DNA from 3 places in the Streptomyces sp. NBC_00647 genome. Region 2 is predicted to be linked to each of the others. Evidence: riboswitches for the same ligand, from Rfam matches in the RefSeq annotation. Region 2 holds a riboswitch; each other region holds the start of a gene.
The links. A riboswitch is a leader RNA that binds a small molecule or an ion and turns the genes downstream of it on or off. The one in region 2 is predicted to bind cobalamin.
Positions count from the first base shown of each region.

Region 1: it holds a riboswitch for cobalamin, as region 2 does, so the genes downstream of both, OG788_RS03870 (CbtB-domain containing protein) here and OG788_RS12580 (cobalamin biosynthesis protein) in region 2, are expected to answer to the same signal.
Region 3: it holds a riboswitch for cobalamin, as region 2 does, so the genes downstream of both, OG788_RS29725 (ribonucleoside-diphosphate reductase subunit alpha) here and OG788_RS12580 (cobalamin biosynthesis protein) in region 2, are expected to answer to the same signal.

Region 1 covers NZ_CP109040.1:892,106-898,965, reverse strand. The annotation lists gene OG788_RS03895 (ABC transporter substrate-binding protein) at 1-212, opposite strand, end outside; gene OG788_RS03890 (DsbA family protein) at 696-1,613, opposite strand; gene OG788_RS03885 (Rrf2 family transcriptional regulator) at 1,610-2,044, opposite strand; gene OG788_RS03880 (cupin domain-containing protein) at 2,184-2,693, shown strand; gene OG788_RS03875 (enoyl-CoA hydratase/isomerase family protein) at 2,802-3,887, shown strand; cobalamin riboswitch at 4,126-4,272, shown strand; gene OG788_RS03870 (CbtB-domain containing protein) at 4,313-4,534, shown strand; gene OG788_RS03865 (CbtA family protein) at 4,556-5,314, shown strand; partial or broken gene OG788_RS03860 (RNA-guided endonuclease InsQ/TnpB family protein) at 5,834-6,860, shown strand, end outside.
Region 2 covers NZ_CP109040.1:2,847,028-2,853,887, reverse strand. The annotation lists gene cobN (cobaltochelatase subunit CobN) at 1-1,931, opposite strand, end outside; gene OG788_RS12585 (cobyric acid synthase) at 1,928-3,523, opposite strand; gene OG788_RS12580 (cobalamin biosynthesis protein) at 3,520-4,479, opposite strand; cobalamin riboswitch at 4,584-4,729, opposite strand; gene OG788_RS12575 (hypothetical protein) at 4,865-5,083, opposite strand; gene OG788_RS12570 (anion permease) at 5,104-6,345, opposite strand; gene OG788_RS12565 (lysozyme) at 6,524-6,860, opposite strand, start outside.
Region 3 covers NZ_CP109040.1:6,725,876-6,732,735, forward strand. The annotation lists gene OG788_RS29715 (hypothetical protein) at 1-296, opposite strand, end outside; gene OG788_RS29720 (ribonucleotide-diphosphate reductase subunit beta) at 455-1,504, opposite strand; gene OG788_RS29725 (ribonucleoside-diphosphate reductase subunit alpha) at 1,504-3,885, opposite strand; cobalamin riboswitch at 4,019-4,168, opposite strand; gene mctP (monocarboxylate uptake permease MctP) at 4,369-5,979, opposite strand; gene OG788_RS29735 (DUF3311 domain-containing protein) at 5,976-6,239, opposite strand; gene OG788_RS29740 (GntR family transcriptional regulator) at 6,442-6,860, opposite strand, start outside.

The DNA of each region.
Region 1 (6,860 bases), 2.0 Mb from region 2:
ACGACCGGGTCCCAGTGGGTGGGGAAGTAGGAGGAGGTCCACTTCAGCGCGGCGCCGGCGGCGGACGACGACGCCTCGTCGCCGCAGGCGCTCAGTGCGGGGACGAGCACGGTGGCCAGGGCGGTCCCGAGGGCGGCGGTGCGCAGCCGGCCGGGGCGCCGGGGAAAACGGAGGGCCGCTGCGGGGGTGCGGGGCGTGAGTCGTCCGGACATCAGTTTTCTTTCTGCGAGGGCTCCCGCCCGCGCCGGGGCAGCGGAGAGGGAGCAAGGGCGGCATGCCCCGCCGAAAGACGCCGCGCAGGCCGGGACGGGCATGCCTGCGTGGGCTTCGGTGCGCACGGGGGCATGCCGCGCTCAGGGCATGAGGCGGTGGCGGATCGCGGGGAGCGCCGGGAGGCGAAGGGAGCGGAAGCGACGAAACGCTGAGAGAGCGGCGCGCGATGACGAGGGCCGGGCGGCGGAACGGCGCGGGGCCGGTGCCGGCGGGAGGGACGTCAGGCGCCTGGGGGCCGCGGTTGGCGGGCGGTCAGCGACAGAGAGCGCTGCAGGTGCGCCGCAGGTCCACGTAGCGGCACACCACGCCGGGGTGCGTCGTGAGCATGGTGCACATCCTGGGGCCGGTTCTCAGCCGCTGTCAATGGACACCAATTGGTGTCTCATTGGGCGGGACGGGCCTGACCGCTGATCAGAAGCCTTTCAGGGCGCGGCGGGAGCGCCGCGGACGCCGGCCGGGTGCACCGCGGCCTCCTCCGGATCCAGCCACAGCGGGCCGTTGCCGGTCTCCACGCGGACGGCGGCCGCGGGAGGCCACGGGCCGTCGGTCAGCAGTTCGCGCTCCGGACCGGTCAGACTCCGGTAGAGCGCGAGTGCATCCGCGGGAGCGGGTCGCACGGGCGCCGACAGCAGCCCGGGGCTCAACTCGTCGAACGCCGCCGCGTACTCCTCGTAGGGCCGCCAGCCGGGTACGACGCGACGCCCCGCGGGCGCGCGGACCAGCAGCGTCGGCAGCGCGTAGCGGTACCCCCCGTCGGCGGTCTCCTTGGCGGCGCCGGGATGCGGTGACCCACCGCGCACCGACAGCACCTCGCGGACCGGCCGGCGCGCCTCGGCACGGTCGGCACGCACCGCCTCCAGTACGGCCGCCGACGCCGCGTCGGCGGCCAGCCGCTCATGGTCCAGGCCGGGCACGCCCCGTACCGCGGACAGTGCGAGCACGGAGGTGTCCGCGGGCTCCCCGAGCACGAAGACGCTCTCCCGCAGCCGCCGAAGCACCCGTTCGGCGACCTCGCCGCCCTGCCGTTCGGCGGCCTTGGCGACCAGCGAGGACGGCCACGAACTCGCCGCGACCCGGCTCAGCCGCCGCGCCCGCGGCGCCCGCGTATGGGCGCCGATGTCCTCGACATAGCGCGCGTACCAGGCGGTCTCCGCCGCCGGATCGGGCGGCGGGTCGTCGTCGTGGTCGAACAGGACGCAGTACACGCGGCGCCAGCGGACCCGTCCGGCGAGCGCGGCGCGCAGCCGCCGGAACACGGGCTCCGAGCCCCAGGCCCAGGGGCACAGCGGGTCGGTGTACTCCACCACCTCCACCGCGGGCGGGTCCGGCGGGGCCGTCACGCGGCCCCCTTCCGGTTCAGGGCTTCGCCCGCGTCGGCGGGCAGCAGCGTGGCCAGGGTCGTGCCGCCCAGAACCGCGGCGGCGTCCGCCTCGATACGACGCCACACCTCCGGCAGTCCGGAGGCGGGACCCGGGTAGTCGAGACCGGCCAGCGGCTCGCCCCGCAAGGTGATCAACTCACCGTCCACGGCGCGCGCGACATCCAGCAGGGTGATCTCGTCGGCGGGCCGGCCGAGCCAGTAACCGCCCTCGCAGCCACGCTGACTGCGGACCAGGCCGGCCCGGCGCAACTCGCCCACCACGGACTTCAGGAACCGGAACGGAACCTGCTGCGAGGAGGCGATGGCCTCGCATGTGAGCGGGCGGGCCGGCTCGCGGGCGAGCTCCAGCAGGGCCCGTGCGGCGTAGTCCGCCTTCGCGGAGATATGCATGCGCACATGATGCCCGACACGGTGCCCGGCACGAGGGCCTCCACGGGTTCCCCACCTATATTGCGGGAACATTGCCGCAGGTGAAGGGCAATGGACACCTCTTGACATCCTTTTACGGGCCGCTCTAGCGTCCCCGTCCATGAGCGAGCCGTTGACCACCCCCGGCGAAGGTTTCCACCCCCATCTGCACGACACCGCGGGGGAGTCGCCGGCACCCCTGCGCACCCGTCTGCACCACATCCGTGCCGACGCTCTCGACGGCGACACGGCGCAGACCGGCGGCATGCGCAGATTCGCCGCCGTCAGCGGCAACACCGTCGGCTCCGAGAAGCTGTGGATGGGCCAGACCCACGTCGCCCCCTCCACCTCCTCCTCCGACCACCACCACGGGGCGTCCGAGACCGCCATCTACGTGGTCAGCGGCCACCCCGAATTCGTCTTCCTCGACGACTCGGGGGCACAGCCCGAGGAGGTACGGCTGCGCACCTCTCCCGGCGACTACATCTTCGTGCCCCCTTTCGTCCCGCACCGCGAGGAGAACCCGGACCCCGCGGAAGAGGCCGTCGTCGTCATCGCCCGCAGCACCCAGGAGGCGATCGTGGTCAACGTGCCGCAGCTGTACGTGTTGCGGCCGGGCCAGGAGGCCTGAGTACGGTAGCCGGGAGATCGTCCGCGACCGGCGGACCCAGCGGCTCCTGGAAGGAACCATCGAGATCATGTGCGTCATCGTGGCCCGCGCCCTGACGGGGGCGTTCGCATGAGCGGCACCGGGGCGCACGGCGCCGACGAATCCGTTCTGCTGCACACCGACGGACGAGCCGCCCACCTCACGCTCAACCGGCCGAAGGCCCTGAACGCCCTGAACCACGCTATGGTGCGCCGGATCGACGAGGCGCTCACCGCCTGGGAGCACGACCCGGCCGTCGAGACCGTGGTCATCACCGGCGCCGGAGAGCGCGGACTCTGCGCGGGCGGCGACATCCGCGTCGTCCACGACGACGCGCGCGACGGGGACGGCACCGCGTCCGCCGCGTTCTGGCGCGACGAGTACCACCTCAACGCCCGCATCGCCCGCTACCCCAAGCCGTACGTGGCGGTCATGGACGGCATCGTCATGGGCGGCGGCGTCGGCGTCTCCGCGCACGGCGGCGTCCGGGTCGTCACCGAGCGCTCACGGATCGCCATGCCCGAAACCGGCATCGGCTTCGTTCCCGACGTCGGCGGCACCCATCTGCTCGCCCGCGCACCCGGCGAACTGGGCACGCATCTCGCCCTGACGGGTGCCTCGATCGGCGCCGGCGACGCCCTGCTGTGCGGCCTCGCCGACCACTGCGTACCGTCCACGTCGCTGCGGCAGTTCGTGTCCGACCTCGCCGACCGGCCCGTACGGGAGGCTCTGGCCGGCCACGCGCAGCCACCGCCCCCGGCCGAGCTGGCGGAGCGGCGGGAGTGGATCGACGCCTGCTACGCCGCGGACACGGTCGAGGAGATCGTGCGGCGGCTGCTCGCGGTCGGCGACCCGGCGGCCAAGGAGACGGCGGAGATCCTCCTCGGCAACTCGCCCACCGCCGTGAAGGTCACGCTCGCCGCCCTGCGCCGCGCGCGCAGCCTCGGCAGCCTGGAGCGGGTACTGGACCAGGAGTACCGCGTCTCCTGCGCGGCCCTGTCCTCCCCCGACCTGGTGGAGGGCGTCCGGGCCCAGATCATCGACAAGGACCGCCACCCGCGCTGGTCCCCGGCCACCCTCGGCGAGGTCACCGACGCCGACGTCGAGCGCTTCTTCGCGCCCTTGGGCGTGCGTGAACTCGGGCTCGCGCCCAGCACGGCGACGGACGCACGGTGAGCAGGACCGTCGCGCGCACCGGACCGGTGCGCGGGAGCGATCCGTGTCCCGTTGGTGGTGTACGCACCGAACTCCGCCCGCGCACGCACGAGTTGTACGCCGCCGAGGTCGTACGCGGCGGGACGGCGCGCCACTTCTCCGGGCGGCGGCCGAATCCGCACCGGTGACCCACCGTGCACAAGGGACCCGCCACCTGGGACGAGAGGAAGATCACGGCAGGTGGTGCGGTCTTGGCCGTGAACTCGCCACGCGGTACGGTCGGTCCGATATTGATGACGTCAAGACGGAAGCCGGTGGAAATCCGGCACGGTCGCGCCACTGTGAACGAGACGCTCCAGCCACGCTGGGCGCCGCGTGAGTCAGACCCGTAGGCGTCATCCTGTGCACCACCGAGATGGGACGCGAACTCCCGAGGAGGTCCTGCCATGGCGCAGACCGTCGCCCAGCCGACAGCCACCACCCCCGTTCTTCCCGCCAAGCTGCCGCTGAAGGCGATTGCTCCCTGGGCGGTCTTCTTCGGCATCCTGATGCTGGTCCTGCTGTACTTCGTCGGCGCCGAACAGGGCGCCACCGCCGTCGTCTCCGGCGAGGACGTCCACGAGTGGGTGCACGACGCCCGCCACCTGCTCGGTTTCCCCTGCCACTGACGCGAGGGACAGCGCACACTCATGAACTCCGCAACGGTAAGAAACCTGCTCGTGCGAGGCATGCTCGCCGGCCTCGCCGCCGGCCTGCTCGCCCTCGTCGTGGCCTACTTCCTCGGTGAACCGAGCGTCGACAGCGCGATCGGCTTCGAGGAAGCGCACGCCTCCGGGCACGATCACGAGGTCGAACTCGTCTCCCGCAGCCTCCAGTCCACCGCCGGCCTGGCCACCGGCGTCCTGATCTACGGAATCGCCTTCGGCGGTATCGCGGCGCTCGGCTTCTGCTTCGCGCTCGGCCGCGTGGGCCGCTTCAGCCCGCGCGCGACCGCGCTGCTGCTGTCCGGCAGCGCGCTGCTCGCCGTGTACGTCGTGCCCTTCCTCAAGTACCCGGCCAATCCGCCGTCGGTCGGCGACCCCGACACCATCGGCAAGCGGACCACCCTGTACTTCCTGATGATGGTGCTCAGCGTGCTCCTGGCGATCGGTGCCGTCATCCTCGGCAAGCGGCTCGCACCCAGGCTGGGCACCTGGTACGCGACGATCGCCGCGGTGGCCGCCTTCGCCGTCGCGATCGGCCTGGCGTACGCCTTCCTGCCCACGTTCAACGAGGTGCCGGAGCACTTCCCCGCCACCCTGCTGTGGCGGTTCCGGACCTCCGCCCTGGCCATCCAGGCCACACTGTGGGTCGGATTCGGCCTGGTCTTCGGCGAGTTGGCCGAACGCATGCTGAACCCCAAGCCCGCGGCGGCCCCGTCCGGGCGGTCGGTGCCGGCCGCGCACTGAATCCCGCGGAACACGAGAGGGCCCCTCGGAACCGTCCAGGGGCCCTTTCGCGTTGTGTGCAACTCCGTTGTTCAGGGGCGCACACCCGTCAATTGTTCCCTTGGCGTGGGAGGCCGGGGAAGGCAGCCGAAGGCTCCTCCACGGACGGGTGGTACTGGTGTCGGCGTCAGGACGCGGGAACTTCCTCTGCATTAATCTCGAACAGCGAGCCCAGCTACGTATGAGCCCTTCCTTGGGAACGCGGTCCGCGCAACCCAGGCCGTCAACTCGGGAGACTCCCTGATCAAGCGTGGTTGCGGCAGCACTGCCGACCTTCCTCGTCGCAGCTGCGCGCCGAAGTCTTCGCACCTCTTACGCATACTTGTTGGCGACGCGTCAGCATCTCGTCGTCGAGGAGTCAGCGCCGATACTCTGTGACGAACACCAAGTGCGCGTGCAAGTTATAGCCGAGTGCTCGATCCCTGCGGATATCAGGGTTTGTTCTCGTCCTCGTGACGTAGGCACTCGGTAAATATTGCTGTGCAGTTTCGGTACAGCTTCCGCCTGTACCCGAGCGCCGGTCAACGTGCCGCGTTGGCGAGGGAGTTCGGGTGTGCACGGATCGTCTTCAACGACGCGCTCCGTGCTCGGGAGGCTGCCCGCGAGCAGGGGTTGGCGTTCCCGAAGTCAGGTGACCTGTCCAAGGCGCTGATCACTCAGGCGAAGAAGACCCCGGAGCGGGTGTGGCTCGGCGAGGTCTCGGCGGTGATCCTCCAGCAGTCCCTGCGCGACCTGAACGCCGCGTACCGGAACTTCTTCGACGGCCTCAAGGGCAAGCGTCCGCGCATGGGTGCGCCGCGTTTCAAGTCGAAGCGGGACAACCGGCAGACGATTCGTTTCACTGCGAACGCGGCTTGGCGGATCACGCCGGGCAAAAAGCTGCGGCTGCCGAAGGTCGGCGATGTTCCCGTGCGCTGGTCCCGGAAGCTGCCGTCCACCCCGTCCACTATGACGGTCGTCAAGGACGCCCCGGACGGTACTTCGCATCGTTCGTCATCGAGACCAGCCCGGAGGAAAGCCTCCCCACCACGACACCGGAGGTCGGCATCGACCTCGGCCTGGGGCACTTCGCCGTCCTCTCCGACGGGACCAAAATTGACAGCCCGCGCTTTCTGCGCCGGGCCGAGAAGCGTCTTAAGAAGGTGCAGCGGGAGCTGTCCCGTAAGCAGAAGGGGTCGAAGAACCGGGACAAGGGCAGGGTCCGCGTCGCACGGGCACACGCCCGTGTCGCGGACGCGCGCCGCGAGTTCCATCACCGGCTCTCCACGAAGCTGATCCGTGAGAATCAAGCGGTCGCCGTGGAGGACCTGGCGGTCAAGGGACTCGCGCGTACGCGTCTGGCCAAGTCCGTCCACGACGCCGGATGGTCGGCGTTCGTGAGGATGCTGGAGTACAAGGCCGCCCGGTACGGACGCACCTTCCACCGGATCGGCCGGTTCGAGCCGACCTCCCAGGTGTGCTCCGTGTGCGGGGTGAAGGACGGACCCAAGCCCCTGCACGTCCGTAC
Region 2 (6,860 bases):
TCCTTGATCTCGCACAGATAGCCGTCGATGTGCATCACGAACTCGTCGAAGTCGCCGTCGTCCGGCTGCTCGTCGACGTGCAGGTCGTGATGGAGCTCGGCGGCCTTGACGAGGGTCCAGATCTGCGCGCGGACCGCGGGGGCCTTCGTCGGGTCCAGGTCGGACACGAGCGCGTACTGGTCGAGGAGCTGCTCCAGCTTGGCGAGGTCCCCGTAGGTGTCGGCGCGTGCCATCGGAGGTACGAGATGGTCGACGACGGTGGCGTGGCCGCGGCGCTTGGCCTGTGTGCCCTCACCGGGGTCGTTGACGATGAACGGGTAGACCAGGGGGAGTTCGCCGAGGACGGCGTCGGGCGCGCAGCCGCCGCTGAGCCCGAGGCCCTTGCCCGGCAGCCACTCCATCGTGCCGTGCTTGCCCATGTGTACGACGGCGTCCGCGCCGAAACTGTTCTCCAGCCAGCGGTAGGCCGCCATGTAGTGGTGCGAGGGCGGCATGTCGGGGTCGTGGTAGATCGCGATCGGGTTCTCGCCGAAGCCGCGCGGCGGCTGGATCATCACGACGACGTTCCCGAACTGCAGGCAGGCCAGCACGATGTCGTCGCCGTCGACGTAGAGCGAGCCCGGCGGCTCGCCCCAGGCCTCCAGCATGCCCGCCCGCAGCGCGGGGTCGAGCGTCTCGAACCACGCCCGGTAGTCCGCGAGCGGCACGCGCGCCGGAGCGGCGGCGAGCTGCTCCTCGGTCAGCCACTCGACGTCGTGCCCGCCGGCCGCGATGAGCCGGTGGATCAACTCGTCGCCGTTGTCCGGGTATTCGGTGAGGGCGTAACCCGCGTCCCGGAGGGCGTCGAGGACCCGTACCGCGGACGCGGGCGTGTCGAGACCGACCGCGTTGCCGACCCGCGAGTGCTTGGTCGGGTAGGCGGTGAAGACGATCCCGAGCTTCTTCTCCGCGTTCGGCTTGTGCTTCAACAGGGCGTGCCGCAGGGCGATTCCGGCGACCCGCGCGGCCCGCTCGGGGTCGGCGACGTACACCGGGACGTCGTCCGGACCCTGCTCCTTGAACGAGAACGGCACCGTGATGAGACGGCCGTCGAACTCCGGGATCGCGACCTGCATCGCCGCGTCCATGGGGGACAGGGCCGCGTCCGAGGCGTCCCAGGCGCTCTTCGACGAGGTCAGGCAGAGACCCTGGAGGACGGGGATGTCGAGGTCGGCGAGCGCCCCGATGTCCCACGCCTCCTCGTCGCCGCCCGCCGACGCCTGCGAGGCGTGGGTGCCGCCCGCCGCGAGGACGGTGGCCACGAGCGCGTCGGCCCGGCCGAGGATCTCGTACAGTCCCGGGTCGGCTCCGCGCAGCGAACCGCAGTACACAGGGAGGGCGTTGGCGCCGCGTGACTCGATCGCGTCGCACAGCGTGTCGACGAACGCGGTGTTCCCGGACAGCTCGTGGGCCCGGTAGAACAGCACGCCGACGGTCGGCCTGCCCTCGACGAAGGCGCGCTCGCCGTGGACACCGAACTCCGCCGACTTCCGTGGTTCCTCGAAGCCCTCGCCCGTGAGCAGCACGGTGTCGGAGAGGAACCGCGCCAGTTCGGTCAGGTTGGCCGGCCCGCCTTCGACGAGATACCGCAGCGCCTCCGCCACCACACCCGCGGGCACCGACGACTCGGCCATCAGCTCGGCGTCCGGGACCGACTCACCGCCGAGCAGCACGGTCGGGATACCGGACGACTTCAGGAAGGCCAGCCCGTCCTCCCAGGCGCGCTTGCCGCCGAGCAGCCGCACGACGGCGAGGTCCGCGCCCTCGACGAGCGCGGGGAGTTCGCCCGCGACGTCCACCCGGGTCGGATTGCCGATCCGGTAGGCGGCGCCGGAGGCGCGGGCCGCCAGCAGATCCGTGTCGGCGGTCGACAACAACAACACTGTGCTCATGCGGGCGCTCCCGGTGGAATGAAAGGCAGTCCTTGCGGCGCGCCCGACTCGATGAGCCGCCACAGCGCGTCCGTGTCCGCGTGTTCCTCGATCAGATCGCCGAGCCGGTCCAGCTGCTCCTCGCGCAGCGCCGCGAACGACGTGTCGGCCGCCGGCACGAAACGGCGGCCCGCGGCGGCCGCCACCTCGCGCAGGAAGGCCCGCCGGAAACCGTCCGACTCCAGCGAGCCGTGCCAGTGCGTGCCCCAGACGGCGCCGACCCGGCACCCGTCCAGGCTGTGTCCCTGGCCATCACGGAAGAAGGCCTCGCCGCCCGTCACCTCGGCGACGCCGTGATGGATCTCGTACCCCTCGACGTGCTCGCCGAGGGCCTCGCCGACCGGCCGCGTCAGGGTCTTCTCCCGCGCGAACCGCACGCGCACGGGGAGGAGTCCGAGCCCGTCGACCTGACCGGCGCGCGACTCGACCTCGTCCTCGATGTGTTCTCCGAGGAGCTGGTAGCCACCGCAGATGCCGAGCACGGGCCGCCCCTCGGCGGCCCGGCGCGTGATCGCGTCCGCGAGGCCGCGCTCGCGCAGCCACTGAAGCGCCCTCACCGTGCCCCGGGTCCCGGGCACGACGACCAGATCCGCGTCGGCCAGTTCCTCGGCCCGGTCCACGAACCGCACGACGATGCCCGGTTCGGCGGCCAGCGCGTCCACGTCGGTGAAGTTCGACATCAGCGGGATCGCGCAGACGGCGACCCGCAGGATGTCCTCGCCGACGGGGGAGGAGACGGCCGACTCGCGGACGGCCCCGCGCAGCGAGACGCGCAGTCCGTCCTCCTCGTCGATGCCCAGACCGTGCTGGAAGGGCAGCACGCCGTACGAGCGCCGCCCGGTGAGGCCGTGCAGCATGTCGAGGCCGGGCTCCAGCAGGCTGACGTCTCCGCGGAACTTGTTGACGAGGAACCCGGCGACGAGAGCCTGGTCCTCGGGTGACAGCAGGGCGACCGTCCCGAAGAACGAGGCGAACACACCGCCCCGGTCGATGTCACCGACGACGAGCACGGGAAGCCCCGCGTTCCGTGCCACCCCCATGTTCACGATGTCGGTGCGCCGAAGGTTGATCTCGGCCGGGCTGCCGGCTCCTTCACAGATCACCGCGTCATACGTGCCCCGCAACTGGGCCAGACAGTCGAGGACGGTCCCGAGGAGTGCTTCCTGGCGCCCTCCGCGCAGCCTGTCGCCGGGGGACCCGGCGCCCGACAGCGATTCCGCCGCGGACCCGGCCGTCCCGAAGAAGCCGCGTGCGCTCATCTCGCCCACCGGACGGCCCATCAGGACCACCTGACTGCTGCGGTCGCTGCCCGGTTTGAGCAGCACGGGATTCATCAGCGCGGTCGGCTCCACCCGGGCGGCCTGTGCCTGCATGGCCTGCGCCCGCCCGATCTCGGCTCCCTCGCGCGTCACGAACGAGTTGAGGGACATGTTCTGCGCCTTGAAGGGCGCGACCTTGACACCCTGGCGCACCAGCCACCGGCAGATCCCGGCGGTCACGACGCTCTTGCCCGCGTCGGAGGTGGTCCCGGCGATCAGCAGCCCGCCGCTCATGCGGTGCGCCCCTTCCTGGTGAGCAGAACCGTGAGCAGAACCCGTCCGGCGGCGCTCACGCCGAGCGCGAGCCAGCCGACGCGGCGGGAGAGCCGTACGGCCCGCTCGATGTCGTGGAGGTGGACGGCGCGCCCCGCGTCGTTGAGGACGGGACGGTGCTCGACCCGGCCCCCGTACGACAGCGTGCCGCCGAGCCGGACGCCGAGCGCTCCGGCGAACGAGGCCTCCACGGGGCCCGCGTTGGGGCTCGGATGCTTGCGGGCGTCCGTGCGCCAGGCGCGCACGGCGCCGCGCGCGTCGTCCCCCGCCGCGGCCGCGAGGACGGCGGTGAGCCGGGCTCCGGGCCAGCCGGCGACATCGTCGAGCCGGGCGGAGGCCCAGCCGTAGCGCCGGTACCGGGGGGACTTGTGCCCGACCATGGCGTCGAGCGTGTTCGCGGCGCGGAAGGCGACGAGCCCCGGCACACCGCCGACGGCGCCCCAGACCAGAGCGCCCACCACGGCGTCGGAGGTGTTCTCGGCGACGGATTCGACGACGGCACGCGCGATGCCGTCGGCGTCCAGTGCCTGCGGGTCACGTCCGCACAGATGCGGCAGCCGTTCCCGGGCGACCTCGATGTCGCCGGCCGCGAGCGCGCCGGCGACGGCCCGCGCCTCACGGCCGAGGGAGGTCCCTCCGACGACGGCCCAGGTGGTGGCGGCGATCAGCGCGGCGGAGGCGGCAGGCGAGGTGCGGACGGAACGACGCGCGAGTGCGGCCAGTCCGGTGGCACCGCCCACGCAGACGGCCGTGTGCAGGGCGCCCCACCCGCGGTGGTCCCGCCACAGCGCCCGCTCCACGGACGCGGCGGCCCGCCCGAACGCGGCGACCGGATGCCCTCGGCGGGGATCACCGAGCAGCAGGTCGCCGAGGAGGCCGGCGGCGGCGCCGTACGCGAAGACGCGATCGGCACGCACCGGGTCAGCCGGCCGTGGGGTGGAGTGGAACCCTCGTACTCAGCGAAATGGGCAACGGGCAGGCGCGCATGGCGATATGTCCTCACTCAGGGTGTCCACGCCCTGGTTCGACGAGACCGGCGGTGAGAGTTCCTGGCTCCCGGGGAGTTTCTTCCCCGATGACAGTGGCGGGACCGCGCCGGATTCGCACCGGCTTCCTCTCATGCCGCCGTACTTGGCTCCGGCAGTCCACCACGGGGCGAGAACGGCAGTCAACTGGCTGTTGACCTGCGGAGGGAGAGTGTGCGAAGGCCCACATACGCGTGGGGTGCGGGACGGTGTTCCGTCCCGCACCCCACGTGAAGTGCTGCCCACCGCGGCCCTGTTCCGGGCCGCTCGTTCCGGGTTACTTGGTCATGATCAGGGAGATGCCGTACACCACCGCCGCGGCGCAGGCCGCGAAGCAGACGTACGCGCCCGTGGCGGCCGCGACCGCGGAACCGCCCTGGGCCGACTCCTTCTTGGAGAGTCCGGCGACGCCCAGGGTGAAGAGGGCGACGAGGGCCACGGTCACTCCGAGGCTGACCCCGAAGACGGAGCCGAGGGCTGACCAGTCGATGTGCATGCTGTTCCTTCCTTCGGTTCTCAGGCCACGGGGGACGGCGCCGACGGGGCCGCCGTGGGCTCGGCGGGAGCCGGGATGGTGGCCGTGAGGTCCTCGGCCACGGTGCCGGCCGGGGGCGGGGTGACGGCGGCGATGGCCGTGGTCACCACACCGGCGGGCTCTTCGGCGTCGTTCACGTTGGTGTGGTCGATCACCTCGCGGCGCGAGCGGCGCCAGATCGCGAAGCTGGACCCGACCAGGAAGACCGCGACGAGCGTGGTGCCCCAGGCGCCGAATCCGGTGACCCACTCGGCGAGCGCGCCGACCAGGGCGGCGGCGGGCAGCGTGAGGATCCAGGCGACGACCATCCGGGTGGCGGTGGACCAGCGGACCACACCGCCCTTGCGGCCGAGACCCGCGCCCATCACGGAACCGGAGACCGAGTGCGTGGTGGAGAGGGAGAAGCCGATGTGCGAGGAGGCCAGGATGACCGTGGCCGCGCTGGTCTGGGCCGCGAAGCCCTGCTGCGGCTGGAGGTCGGTCAGGCCCTTGCCCATCGTGCGGATGATGCGCCAGCCGCCCAGGTAGGTGCCGAGCGCGATGGCGAGACCGGCGCAGAGGATGACCCAGACCGGCGGGTCGGAGTCGGGAGCGACGGCGCCACCGGCGACCAGGGCCAGGGTGATGATGCCCATCGTCTTCTGCGCGTCGTTGGTGCCGTGGGCCAGCGAGACCAGGCCCGCGGAGGCTATCTGGCCGGCGCGGTACCCCTTCTTGGTGGCCTTGGTGTCGGCGTTACCACTGAGCTTGTACGACAGCCGGGTGGCGAACATCGCGGCCAGGCCGGCGACGATCGGGGCCGCGACGGCGGGGAGGAGCACCTTGCCGACCAGGACGTCCCCGTGCACCGCGCCGGTACCGGCGGAGGCGATGGTGGCGCCCACCAGGCCACCCATGAGGGCGTGCGAGGAGCTGGACGGGAGTCCGACGAGCCACGTCACCAGGTTCCAGAGGATCGCGCCGACGAGGGCGGCGAAGATCACTTCAGGCTGGATGCCGGATTCATCGACGAGGCCTTTGGAGATCGTGTTGGCGACCTCCACCGAGAGGAAGGCGCCGACAAGGTTCAGAGCGGCGGACATGGCCACCGCGACCTTGGGCTTGAGTGCGCCGGTCGAGATGGTGGTGGCCATCGCGTTGGCGGTGTCGTGGAAACCGTTCGTGAAATCGAACACGAGAGCGGTGACGATCACGATTCCGAGGAGGAGCGTGATGTGTTCCATTTACCCAGGCTTCTGTTGGACGTCAGTGGCAGGGGGACCGTAAGCAACCTGGGTGAACGGAAGATGAACTGGGGCGGGCTTCATGGTGACCCGAACGGCGAATCGCCCCTCCGCTTGCGCCGAAGGGGCGACGCCGTGGGTCGAACGGATGCGGAATTCCAAGCTCCGGTCCGGGTCGCTACCCCCGGGCGAGCCGCTCGAGCTGAGCCCGGGATCCATGGAAGAGATTCTGGTCACCCGGCAGGCTGCCGCCGTTGTCGTACTGCCAGAAGGTCCACACGGACCAGCCGGCGGGCAGTGTGCCGGGGTCCGCCGAGCCGTAACGGGCCAGCCACAGGGCGTGATTCGAGGCAAAAGCCCTGCTGGAGCCGGTGCAGGTGTTCCACCAATGCGTTGTGGTGTAAATCACAGGGCGCCGACCGGTCTCCCGGCGGACCTCGTCGCTGAAAGCCTTGATCCAGTTCACCATCGCGGTCTTGCCGAGGCCGTAGCACTTGCGCGTGCCGTACGGGCTG
Region 3 (6,860 bases), 3.9 Mb from region 2:
CCGCTGTTGGTGGCCTCCAGCCCGCTGCCGGCCGCCTTGACGGGCGCCCAGGGTTTGCGCGTGGTGCCGTCCAGCGAGACACGGATCGTCTCGCCGGGTGCCAGACAGTACGTGTCGCCGGTGTCGGCGGCGCCGAGCTCCGCCTTCGCCGTGGCGCAGTCCCGGGGGGACGCGGTGGGCGACGGCGACACGGTGCCGCTGCCGCCCGCGTCGCCTCCGCTCTGCGTGCCGCAGCCCGCGAGGAGCAGGATCAGGGCGCTGAGGGCGATGGTCCGGGTGTGGGTCGTTCGACGCATGGGGTGGCCTCCTTGCGGGTTGGACGTACCACCGGCGGATCAGGATCCCTCTCCACGGGACAGGGCCCCGGCCGCCGATGGCGGCCGGGGCCCTGTCACCCGTCACCCGGTCGTCGCGGCGGTGCCGGCCGTGACCGGACCGTCCGGAGGACGAGCGGTCAGAAGTCCTCGTCGAGGTCGACCGTGCCCTCCACCGCGACCTGGTACGCGGACGGCCGGCGCTCGAAGAAGTTGGTCAGCTCCTGGACGCCCTGGAGCTCCATGAAGGAGAACGGGTTCTCGGAGCCGTACACCGGCGCGAAGCCCAGCCGCTGGAGGCGCTGGTCGGCGACGCACTCCAGGTACTGCCGCATCGAGTCGGTGTTCATGCCGGGCAGACCCTCGCCGCACAGGTCACGGCCGAACTGCAGCTCCGCCTCGACGGCCTCGCGCAGCATGTCGGTCACCTGCTCCTGGAGCCGGTCGTCGAAGAGCTCCGGCTCCTCCTTGCGGACGGTGTCGACGACCTCGAAGGCGAAGCTCATGTGCATCGTCTCGTCGCGGAACACCCAGTTGGTGCCGGTCGCCAGGCCGTGCAGCAGACCCCGGCTGCGGAACCAGTAGACGTACGCGAAGGCCCCGTAGAAGAAGAGCCCCTCGATGCACGCGGCGAAGCAGATGAGGTTGAGCAGGAAGCGGCGGCGGTCGGCCTGGGTCTCCAGCCGGTCCAGCTTCTCCACCGAGTCCATCCACTTGAAGCAGAACTGCGCCTTCTCGCGGATGGAGGGGATGCTCTCGACCGCCGCGAAGGCCGCGGTGCGGTCCTCGGGGTCGGGCAGGTAGGTGTCGAGCAGCGTCAGATAGAACTGGACGTGCACGGCCTCCTCGAAGAGCTGACGGCTCAGGTAGAGCCGCGCCTCGGGGGAGTTGATGTGCTTGTACAGCGTCAGCACGAGGTTGTTCGACACGATCGAGTCGCCCGTCGCGAAGAACGCGACCAGCCGCCCGATCATGTGCTGCTCGCCCGGCGTCAGCTTCGCGAGGTCGGCGACGTCCGAGTGGAGGTCGACCTCCTCGACGGTCCAGGTGTTCTTGATCGCGTCCCGGTAGCGCTCGTAGAAGTCGGGGTAGCGCATGGGGCGGAGAGTCAGTTCGAAGCCCGGGTCGAGCAGGTTTTTCTCGGACGCGGCCTTCTCGGACGCGGCCTTCTCGGTGGTGGTGTCGCTCATTACTGGCAGGCCTCGCAGGACTCGGGGTTTTCCAGGGAGCAGGCGACGGCGTCGGGGTCGGCGACCTGCTGGACGGGGATGGTCTTCTCGGGCTGCGCCTGGGCCTGGGCCGCGCGGGCGATGCGCGTCGCGGGACGGGACCGCAGGTAGTACGTCGTCTTGAGGCCCGACTTCCAGGCGTAGGAGTACATCGAGGAGAGCTTGCCGATGGTCGGCGTCTCCAGGAACAGGTTCAGCGACTGGGCCTGGTCCAGGAACGGGGTCCGGGCGGCGGCCATGTCGATCAGGCCGCGCTGCGGGATCTCCCACGCCGTGCGGTACAGGTCGCGGACGTCCTGCGGGACCCAGGTGAAGCCCTGCACCGAGCCGCTGGACTCGCGCAGTGCCTCACGGGTCTGCGCGTCCCACACGCCGAGCTTCTTCAGCTCGGCCACCAGGTAGGAGTTGACCTGGAGGAACTCGCCGGAGAGCGTCTCGCGCTTGAACAGGTTCGACACCTGCGGCTCGATGCACTCGTACACACCCGCGATGGACGCGATGGTGGCGGTCGGCGCGATGGCGAGGAGCAGCGAGTTGCGCATGCCGACCGCCGCGATCCGCTGCCGCAGGGCGGCCCAGCGCTCCGGCCAGTTCAGCTCGACGTCGAAGTGGTCCGGGTGCAGCACTCCACGGGCGGTACGGGTCTTCTCCCAGGCGGGGAGCGGGCCGTTGCGCTCGGCGAGGTCCGCGGAGGCCTCGTAGGAGGCGAGCATGATGCGCTCGGCGATCCGGGTGGACAGGGCGCGGGCCTCGGGCGAGTCGAAGGGCAGGCGCAGCTTGAAGAAGACGTCCTGGAGGCCCATCGCGCCGAGGCCGACCGGACGCCACTTGGCGTTGGAGCGGCCCGCCTGCTCGGTCGGGTAGAAGTTGATGTCCACGACACGGTCGAGGAAGGTCACCGCGGTGCGGACGGTCTCGTCGAGCCGCTCCCAGTCGATGTCCTGACCGACCACGAACGCGCCCAGGTTGACCGAGCCCAGGTTGCAGACCGCCGTCTCCCCGTCGTCCGTGACCTCGAGGATCTCGGTGCACAGATTCGAGGAGTGGACGGTGTGGCCGGGCTCCGCCGTCTGGTTGGCGGTGCGGTTGGCGGCGTCCTTGAAGGTCATCCAGCCGTTGCCGGTCTGCGCGAGGGTGCGCATCATGCGGCCGTACAGGTCGCGGGCCGGGATGGTCTTCTTGGCGAGGCCCGCCTCCTCGGCCTTGCGGTAGGCCGCGTCGAACGCGTCGCCCCACAGATCGACCAGTTCCGGCACGTCGGCGGGGGAGAAGAGCGACCAGACGCCGTCCTCGTTCACCCGGCGCATGAACTCGTCCGGGATCCAGTGCGCGAGGTTCAGGTTGTGCGTACGCCGGGCGTCCTCACCGGTGTTGTCGCGCAGCTCCAGGAACTCCTCGATGTCGGAGTGCCAGGTCTCCAGGTACACCGCGGCCGCGCCCTTGCGCCGGCCGCCCTGGTTCACCGCGGCGACCGAGGCGTCGAGCGTCTTGAGGAACGGGACGATGCCGTTGGAGTGCCCGTTGGTGCCGCGGATCAGCGAACCGCGCGAGCGGATACGGGAGTAGGACAGGCCGATGCCGCCCGCGTGCTTAGACAGGCGCGCCACCTGGTGGTAGCGGTCGTAGATGGAGTCCAGCTCGTCCAGCGGGGAGTCGAGGAGGTAGCAGGACGACATCTGCGGGTGCCGCGTACCGGAGTTGAAGAGCGTGGGGGAGGAGGGGAGGTAGTCCAGGCGGCTCATGAGCCGGTAGAGCGCGGCGACTTCGTCCACCGAGCGGACCGTGTCGTCCTCGGCGAGGCCGGAGGCCACCCGGAGCATGAAGTGCTGGGGCGTCTCGACGACGCTGCGGGTGATCGGGTGCCGGAGCAGATAGCGGCTGTGCAGCGTACGCAGCCCGAAGTAGCCGAAGCGGTCGTCGCCCTCGGAGTCGATCAGCGCGTCGAGACGGGCCGTGTGCAGCCGGACGAACTCGGCCGTGCGGTCGGCGATCAGGCCCTCGCGGTGGCCGACGGCGACCGACTCGGAGAAGGTCGTGACGCCCTGGGAGGCGGCCTCCGCGGCGATGCTGATCGTGAGCAGGCGGGCGGCCAGCCGGGAGTAGGCGGGGTCCTCGGAGATGAGCCCTGCGGCCGCCTCGGTGGCCAGTTCGCGCAGCTCGGCCTCGTCGGCGCGGGCGGACCGGCCGCGCAGCGCCGCGGCGGCGACCCGGCCGGGGTCGGCGTCGGGGAGGTCGGCGGTGAGATCCGTCAGGGTCCGCAGCAGCGCGGTTCCGGGACCGTCGGTCTCCACCGGGGCCTGCTGCGCGGTCACTGAAGCCGGATCGGCTGGCGCGATGGTCACGTGGGGCTCTCCCTCGCTCGGCACGGGGCCTTGCGGGGAGGCACGGGGCACACGGGAGCGCTTCTGGGCAGCAGCGCACCGCGTCCACCGGCCCATTCCGCGAGGCCCGGACGTCGTCGGCACCCGGGCCGGACGGCCGGGGTGCGCTGTCGGCAGGTCCTCGGACTGACGCGAGCGCGGTCGCGTGGGTACGCGAACACACACAAGTACACCGTTGCGGGACAGTTCCGGATTCGCACCGGATTCCCCTGCGGTGACAGCGACCATGAGCATACATCTTGTGCCGGGCTCCGGGAGTACCCCCACATGTTGTGTCGGGTCGGCATCGGAGAGCGCTACGGAGTGTGCTGGAGCGTCAACTCGTAGGTGAGCGGCCGGAGGTCGTCGGGCCGCGTACGAGGGCCTCGTCGCGCCCGCCCGGCACGGCGACGGGCCGCCGGATTCCCTCCCGGCGGCCCGTCGTCCGTGGTGCGTGACCTGTGGCTAGTGGCTCGCGCCCGCCGTGGCCGGGGGGAGCTCCGTCTCGACGCCGGGGTCTCCCGCGTCGGCCGTGTAGTCCCCGGGCGACGTCTCGTCGATGCCGTCGGGAGCCTTGAACGCCCGCAGGGCGAAGGTGAGGACGACGGACACGGCCACGTTCAGGAGGAACGCCGTCAGGCCGATGTAGCCGATCTCCCCGATGCCGGGGATCTCCTTCGAGCTGCCGCCGAAGTGCTTCTGGGTCGGCGACGCCACCCCGTAGGCGGCGATCGTGCCGTAGAGCATGCCGACCGCCCAGCCGCCGAGCAGCGCCCAGCGGTGGAACCAGCGGGTGAACAGGCCGCCGACGAGCGCCGGGAACGTCTGCAGGATCCAGATGCCGCCGAGCAACTGGAAGTTGATCGCGACGGTCTTGTCCATGGTCAGGACGAAGACCAGCGCGCCCACCTTCACCAGGAGCGAGACCAGCTTGGAGACCTGGGTCTCCTGCCGCGGGGTCGCGTCCGGCTTGATGAAGTCCTTGTAGATGTTGCGGGTGAAGAGGTTCGCGGCCGCGATGGACATGATGGCCGCCGGGACGAGTGCCCCGATGCCGATGGCGGCGAAGGCCACGCCCGCGAACCAGTCCGGGAACATGTTCTCGAAGAGCTGGGGGATCGCGAGCTGTCCGTTCTGCACCTTCACGCCGGCCGCGATCGCCATGAACCCGAGCAGGGCGAGCAGGCCCAGCATCAGCGAGTACAGCGGCAGGATCGTGGTGTTGCGCCGGATCACCTCCCGGCTGCGGCTGGACAGCGTCGCGGTGATCGAGTGCGGATACATGAACAGCGCCAGCGCCGAGCCGAGCGCGAGGGTGGCGTACGTCCACTGGCCCGCCTCGGCGGGGACGAGCCCGCCGGCGCCCGCGGCCGTGTACTTGTCGCTCGCCGCCTTGAAGATCTCGTCGAAGCCGCCCAGCTTGATCGGGATGTAGATGATGGCCACCGCGATCACGATGTAGATCAGGGTGTCCTTCACGAACGCGATCAGGGCGGGGGCCCGCAGGCCCGAGGAGTAGGTGTACGCGGCCAGCACGCCGAAGGCGATGAGGAGCGGCAGGTCCTTGACGAACCAGTTGGTGCTCTCGCCGCCGCCCACGCCCATCACGTCGAGGACGGCCTGGATGCCGACCAGCTGGAGCGCGATGTACGGCATGGTGGCCAGGATGCCGGTGACGGCCACGGCGAGGGACAGGCCCTTGGAGCCGTAGCGGCCGCGCACGAAGTCCGAGGTCGTCACATAGCCGTGCTTGTGGGAGACCGACCAGAGGCGGGGCAGGAAGGTGAAGATCAGCGGGTAGACCAGGATCGTGTACGGCACGGCGAAGAAGCCGGCCGCGCCCGCCGCGTAGATCGCCGCCGGTACGGCGACGAAGGTGTACGCCGTGTAGAGGTCGCCGCCGAGCAGGAACCAGGTCACCCAGGTGCCGAAGGACCGGCCGCCCAGGCCCCATTCGTCGAGGCTGTGTTCGTTGTCGGCCCTGCGCCAGCGCGCGGCCAGGAAGCCCATGACCGTGACGGCCAGGAAGAAGAAGACGAAGACGCCGAGGGCGACGCCGTTCACACCGTCGTTCATGCTCCGGCACCTCCCTTCGCGGAGGCGCGGGCCCGCTGGTCACGCTTCCACAGCTGGAACGCGGTCACCGTCAGCGCCGTGGAGAGGACCACCCACAGCATCTGGTACCAGTAGAAGAACGGGATGCCGATGAAGGCCGGGTCGGTCTTGGCGTAGGAACCGACCCACAGCATCGCGACGAAGGGCGCGAGCAGACACAGGGCGATCACCGCACGGACCGGTGTCACCACCGGTGGTTTCACTTCGGGCAGGTCTGACATGGGTCGGCTCCGTCCCCTCATCGATCACCTGGGTAACGCGCAGGCAATCTAGGCGACGGTTCCGCTTTAGGGAACCCCCCGTCGGACGGCGGGTGTGGAGGGTTCGTGAGGGTGCGCGCGGGGCCCCTCATCAGGAGCGGAACCCCTCGGGGGGGTACGGATCCTGACGGCCCGTCCGGGCCCGCGCGCCACCCCGCGCGGATCAGTCCTGCGGGCGCTTGAGGCGGGCGACGAACTTGTACCGGTCTCCCCGGTACACCGACCGCACCCACTCCACCGGCTCGCCCTGCCGGTCGATCGAGTGGCGGGAGAGCATCAGCATGGGCAGGCCCACATCGGTGCCGAGCAGTCCGGCCTCGCGCGGGGTCGCCAGCGAGGTCTCGATGGTCTCCTCGGCCTCGGCGAGATGGACGTCGTAGACCTCGGCGAGCGCGGTGTAGAGAGAGGTGTACTTGACGAGCGACCTGCGCAGGGCGGGGAAGCGCTTGGCGGAGAGGTGGGTCGTCTCGATGGCCATCGGCTCGCCGCTCGCGAGGCGCAGCCGCTCGATGCGCAGCACCCGGCCGCCGGCCGAGATGTCGAGCAGGCCGGCGAGGGCGTCGTCCGCCGTGATGTAGCCGA